Linked DNA regions of Saccharobesus litoralis. The protein of the gene in region 1 interacts with the protein of each later gene in a pairwise test. Links are inferred from orthologs where the notes say so. Each region holds a gene or a part of one and is shown on either strand. Other genes may lie near its edges.

The links.
Region 2: the proteins of tusA (region 1) and C2869_RS13980 interact in binary tests that used the Escherichia coli proteins (3 or more experiments, as listed by UniProt). The link is inferred for Saccharobesus litoralis from one-to-one orthologs.

What each region holds. Positions count from the first base shown.
Region 1 is NZ_CP026604.1:5,561,607-5,564,847, forward strand. The notes cover bases 124-3,030. They hold tusA (sulfurtransferase TusA), read left to right. Parts: upstream 124-1,409; coding sequence 1,410-1,652; downstream 1,653-3,030. Other genes in these bases: C2869_RS21315 (TonB-dependent receptor plug domain-containing protein), read left to right, coding at 124-1,343; C2869_RS21325 (hypothetical protein), read left to right, coding at 2,172-2,378; C2869_RS21330 (methyl-accepting chemotaxis protein), read right to left, coding at 2,601-3,030. Outside these bases: more of C2869_RS21315, read left to right, coding at 1-123; more of C2869_RS21330, read right to left, coding at 3,031-3,241. UniProt on the Escherichia coli protein: Sulfur carrier protein involved in sulfur trafficking in the cell. Part of a sulfur-relay system required for 2-thiolation during synthesis of 2-thiouridine of the modified wobble base 5-methylaminomethyl-2-thiouridine (mnm(5)s(2)U) in tRNA.
Region 2 is NZ_CP026604.1:3,885,614-3,888,782, forward strand. The notes cover bases 261-3,095. They hold C2869_RS13980 (IscS subfamily cysteine desulfurase), read left to right. Parts: upstream 261-988; coding sequence 989-2,203; downstream 2,204-3,095. Other genes in these bases: cysE (serine O-acetyltransferase), read left to right, coding at 261-355; iscR (Fe-S cluster assembly transcriptional regulator IscR), read left to right, coding at 464-970; iscU (Fe-S cluster assembly scaffold IscU), read left to right, coding at 2,314-2,691; iscA (iron-sulfur cluster assembly protein IscA), read left to right, coding at 2,759-3,082. Also shown: more of cysE, read left to right, coding at 1-260. UniProt on the Escherichia coli protein: Master enzyme that delivers sulfur to a number of partners involved in Fe-S cluster assembly, tRNA modification or cofactor biosynthesis. Catalyzes the removal of elemental sulfur from cysteine to produce alanine.

The DNA.
Region 1 (3,241 bases):
ATGGTTGGGATTACACCACGACGGATCAAAACGATATTCGCGATTCAGTTAACTATGCTCATCGTGATTTCGGCGGGCGCTTTGCACTAAACTATAAAAACTTTAATCTCAGCTATTTTATCAGCCAAGTAGATGAAGTGATTATCAGTTCTGGTTTTGTGCAACATTGGCCTGCCACAACTTACGACAAACATCATCAAATGTTAGATTTAGGCTATGAGCAGGCGATTAATCAAGACTGGCAGCTAGCCACCCACCTCACTTTAAACCACCACAAACGCCACACAGCTGATGGAGGGATAGATATTGACGGGCATAACACCCTGCTAGAAGTGAGCACTACAGGTCAACTCAACTCATCGAGTCAACTTACTGCAGGGGCGACTTATCACAGGTTAAAAGGTGACGATTTAGGCAACCCCAACTTAAGCGCATTCTGGGATTTAAAATGGTGGTCAGCGTACTACCAACTAACCAGTGCTATTACTCAAGATTTAACCCTGACTCTTGGCCAGCATTATAATGATATAGCCAATATGACCCATGCCAATCAAGTAAGTCGTGATTCTGATTTTTCATCTAAACTCGCGTTAAATTGGCACTTACATACCGATTGGCATCTAAAGTTATTATGGACAGAAGCGTTTCGTTCGCCTTATGGTGCCGAGCTAGCACTGCAATCACCAACCCTTGTTGGCAATCCCAATTTAAAGCCAGAAAAAGTCACAACCGCGGAGATGCAGTTAATTTATCAATTGCATAACCTTCGTGTTGCCGCCGCATGGTTTAATACTGAATATGAAGACGCTCTAGGGCCTGAATTAACACCTGGTTCACCACCTCCTTTTAGTTTTTCCAACAAAGCCGCCTTAAAAGTGGATGGAGGCGAATTAGAAATGTCGTATGAAGCCAGCAAACAGACTTACTATACTGGCTCTTGGAGCTATCAGTCCAATCAAGATCATAGAGGTATTGCACAAATACAAAAAACGCCCAAGCATATGATCAAAATAGGGATCCATCACAGCTATAACGATACACTGTCATTAGGTTTATTTAATACATGGTTAAGCGCTCAACCCAAAGCGGAACAATTTAATCCCAACACCCGTGTAATTAATAACAATACTGGGGCTTACCACCACCTAACACTAAAAGCCAATTGGCAATTGTCGTCACTCACAACTAGCCAAAGGTTTAACTCGGCCGATATAAGCTTGTTTATTGATAACTTATTGCAAGCCAATACCGTGTATCAACCTGATATTGCCAATACTCGAATTAATGCCTTACCACAGCGTGCAGGTCGTTCACTGTACCTAAATTTACAGCTGGGTTTTTAACGCTCTGCTTGCATCACATAATCAGTTAATTAAAATAACCGGCTTCGCTTTAAATGAGATGATAAGATGTCGGACTTTGCTAATGCAGATCAACAATTAGATGCCATGGGCTTACGTTGTCCTGAGCCAGTAATGATGGTGCGAGTCAACATGCGTAAATTAGCAGAAGGTCAAACCCTATTAGTCACAGCAGATGATCCTTCAACCACCCGAGACATCCCTAGTTTTTGTCGCTTTATGGATCACACTCTCATCGCAAGCCAAACAACCCAAAAACCCTATTTGTACCTGATCCGTAAAGGACTTTGATTCTAGCTAGCGCCAAGTTGGCAAAACATTATTCAATTATCTTGCTAAACTTTTTATTCCTTCGACAGCCAAGCAAAGTACAAGATTCAAGTTAATGCCAAGTAACAAAAGACCCAACAATAGATATAGTCTTCTCGCTCAGGTCTTATGGTTCATTGTCGGCGCTTACTCGCCCCAATCACATAATAGAGCATATGCTCATGGGGTCTCGAAGCTTGACGGCTTCCCCTAAAACCTGATCGCTTTGACTATACCTTTATTTAACAATGGTTGGTAGCTGTCAAGAGTAGCGGAAATATCCTACAGCAATAGCGCTTTTGACTGATTTTTTGCCGATACACATCCATTAAACTTAAGCTAAGAGTAATGTCTTAGTGACCCCGTTTATACTACAAAATTGCTAGTAGCAATCAGAACAGATTCATTCAAGTGTCACCTTAACTCATTACTCTTGCCTTATCTAATTGGTTAAATACCACACAAGATAAGCTCGTAGCTAATGTGTAAATGGAGGTCGAGATGATCACTCACAAAAAACACTCTGACAAACTGTCGCTGATCAATGATGATCGCTGGTTTGATATATTCTTTAACGGCTTTAGTTGGCAAGGTCACGGTGAGGATATCAACTTTATTTATGATGACACGTTTGAAGCGCCGCAAACATCAGGCACAGACTCAATACGCTCATCAAGTACTTCACAGGTTATGAGAACAAAAATTTAAAAAGAAAAGAGTGGCTTCCTTGCTACTCTGTCGCCATTACATTTGGAGCAATGTTGGCGAAACCGCAATCCTCTGCATTCAAGTTTGGGGGGGAGGAATATTATTATTAATAATATTGACTCAGTGCTTATTAGTAACAACTCTGGACGTAAAATAGAGTTTCTATTTCTCTCTAAAACCCTATTTGATTTATCCCCTTTCGCTATTATCCATTCTCTATTCTTACTTCACCTTATAGGCTAAAACAATATCATGCATACTGTTGGCTATTTCAGCCAATTGGTTGGCGGAACTAGCAATTTGCTGAGCCCCAACCACATTTTCAGTCGCTTGTTCATCAATTCGACAAATATTGCTATTTATCTCTCGGATCACATAGTTTTGTTCATTCGCCGCACTGGATACGGTTTCAGTTACCGTATCGATTGAACGCATGTTGTTGACGATACTTTTTAAAACTGCAGTGATATTTTCAGCCGAACCCACTGCATCCATCGCCCGCTGCTTACCTAATTCAATCACGTTGTAAGCTTCCTTAGCCCCCTGCTGCAAGGCATTCACATTACCTGAAATTTCTTCGGTCGATTCTTGAGTACGAAAGGCCAAATTACGTACTTCTTCTGCAACAACTGTAAATCCACGCCCTTGATCTCCTGCCCTTGCCGCTTCTATCGCCGCGTTTAACGCTAACAAATTAGTTTGTTCCGAAACGGAACTAATCACCTCAACCATACCGGATATATTAACGACGCTACTGTTAAGGTTATCGATAGTTGAGCCCAAGCTAGTCACATCTTCAGCTAATTTCTGAATTTCCGACACGGCACTCTCAACAGCATAGCTACCTTTTTCGGTATCTTCGG
Region 2 (3,169 bases), 1.7 Mb from region 1 along the record:
TGTAAAAGAAGTACCTGAAGGCGCGACTGTGGTCGGCATTCCAGCACGTATTGTCGCCAAAGATAAAGATGAAAAGCGCGAAGCAATAGCCAAAAAGTTAGGCTTTGATGCCTACGGTGTTAGCGCTAATAGCCAAGACCCTGTTGCAAAAGTTATTGGTAATTTGTTGGACCATGTTCACTCGATGGATAGCAAATTAGCAGAACTGTGTTCAGAGGTTAATCGCATGGGTGGTGACGTGTGCGATGAAAAATTACCAGATATTAAAGTAGAAAGCCCTGAGTTTATTAAAGCTGAGCAAGATGCAGCAGAAGAACGTAAGACAGAGCATGAAAGATTTGATCCGCAAATTTAAAACAGGCGTATAAGAGGATAATACCTGAGTAATTTACTAGGTTTTATACTTGACTGTTTTACTGGGTTATGTGAAAATTTATTACAGTTAAACCCTCGGAGAATCTGCATGAGACTTACTTCAAAAGGCCGTTACGCCGTAACAGCAATGCTTGATGTGGCATTGCATTCAAAGCAAGGCCCAGTTCCTTTAGCTGATATCTCAGAGCGTCAGGGAATTTCTCTTTCTTATCTTGAACAATTGTTTTCTCGGTTGCGTAAGCAAGGCCTAGTAACAAGCGTGCGCGGGCCCGGTGGTGGTTATCGCCTAGGTTACGAGCTTGATGATATATCAATTGGCAAAATTATTGTTGCAGTAGACGAATCAGTTGACGCAACCCGCTGTAGTGGCAATTCTGATTGTCAGGGTGGGGCTCGCTGTTTAACTCACAGTTTATGGACTGAGTTGAGTGATCGTATTGCAGCGTTTTTAAACGAAATTACACTTGACGAATTAGTCGCAAAGCAAGAAGTCAAAGAAGTTGCTGAGCGACAAAATCGTAAGAAAACTACACATTCGGCCTTTGCGTTAGGCAAAGCCTCGATTGACGAAATCGACTTAGACTTTCGAGTTTAGGCTCATACGGAGACATTAATGAAATTACCAATTTACTTCGACTATTCGGCAACGACGCCAGTGGACCCAAGAGTTGCAGAAAAAATGATGCAGTTCCTGACGATGGATGGTCAGTTTGGTAATCCTGCTTCACGTTCACACCGTTTTGGTTGGCAAGCAGAAGAAGCGGTAGATATTGCTCGTTCAAATGTAGCAGCATTAGTCAATGCTGATCCGCGTGAGATTGTTTGGACATCAGGTGCAACTGAATCTAACAACCTAGCCATCAAAGGTGCAGCTAATTTCTACAAGAAGAAAGGCAAGCACATCATTACCGTTAAAACTGAACACAAAGCCGTTTTAGATACTTGTCGTGAATTAGAGCGCGTTGGTTTTGAAGTGACTTACTTGGATGTTCAGCAAAACGGCTTAGTTGATTTAAACGCGTTAGAAAATGCTATCCGTGAAGACACTGTATTAATTAGTGTAATGCACGTTAATAACGAAATTGGTGTTATTCAAGATATCGCAGCGATTGGTGAGTTATGTCGTTCGCGTAAAATTGTATTCCATGTCGATGCAGCTCAATCAGCAGGTAAAGTTGAAATTGACTTACAAACATTGAAAGTTGATTTAATGTCGTTCTCAGCCCATAAAATTTATGGTCCTAAAGGTATTGGTGCTTTATACGTGCGTCGTAAACCACGTATTCGTCTTGAAGCACAAACCCATGGTGGTGGTCATGAGCGTGGTATGCGTTCAGGCACGTTACCAACTCACCAAATTGTCGGTATGGGTGAAGCTTTCCGTATTGCTAAAGAAGAAATGGCTGAAGAAAACGCACGTTTATTAGCTTTGCGTAACCGTTTATGGAACGGTGTTAAAGACATGGAAGAAGTCTACGTTAATGGCGATTTAGAGCAACGCGTTGCGGGTAACCTAAACATTAGTTTCAACTTTGTTGAAGGCGAGTCGTTAATTATGGCGTTGAAAGACATGGCGGTTTCTAGTGGCTCTGCTTGTACATCAGCCAGTTTAGAACCTTCATATGTTTTACGTGCTTTAGGTTTAGATGACGAACTTGCACATAGCTCAATTCGTTTTAGCTTTGGTCGTTTTTCAACTGAAGAAGAAGTCGATTACGCTGTTAAAGTGATTAATGAGTCAATTGGTAAACTACGTGAAATGTCGCCACTTTGGGACATGTTTAAAGATGGCGTAGATTTAAAAAGTGTTGAATGGGTTCACCACTAAGCCTTAATTAAGGCAATGGCAACGGATTGTTTTTAAAAGTTAATTTTCAATCAATTAATAATAGTTGATTGCGAGCTGATTCTTCAGCTCTTCCCAGCGAGGTATGTATCATGGCTTATAGCGACAAAGTTATTGACCATTACGAGAACCCAAGAAATGTAGGTTCTTTTGACAAAAACGATCCGAATGTAGCAACGGGTATGGTAGGCGCACCAGCTTGTGGTGACGTAATGAAATTACAACTTAAAGTGACTGACGAAGGTGTTATTGAAGACGCTAAGTTTAAAACTTACGGTTGTGGTTCAGCTATTGCTTCTAGCTCTTTAGTGACAGAATGGGTTAAGGGTAAAACCTTAGAACAAGCATCTGAAATTAAAAACACTGATATTGCAGAAGAGCTTGCGTTACCACCCGTTAAAATTCACTGCTCTATTTTAGCGGAAGACGCAATTAAAGCCGCTATTGAAGATTATAAAGCAAAGAATTAATTCATTAGCGGGCAATTTAATTGTCCGCTAAAATATCCATCCGAAATTTTCAGGAGAAGTTAAGTTAATGGCTGTCACCATCACTGAAGTCGCTGCCTCGCGAGTTAAAAGTTTTTTAGATAACCGTGGTTCAGGAATTGGCCTTCGTTTAGGTGTTAAAACCTCAGGCTGTTCAGGTATGGCGTACGTGTTGGAGTTTGTTGACGATCTGAATCCTGATGATGAAGTGTTTGAGCAATATAATGTTAAAATCATTGTTGATGCTAAATCACTATCATTTATTGATGGTACTGAACTTGACTTTGCTAAAGAGGGATTAAACGAAGGATTTAAGTTTAATAACCCTAATGTTAAAGATGAGTGTGGCTGCGGAGAAAGTTTTCACGTTTAGCCAACCACTGCATATTAATTATACTGCTACGCCTTCTATAGTCAAAGCGATCAGGTTTTAGGCGAAGCTGTCAAACTTCGAATCCCC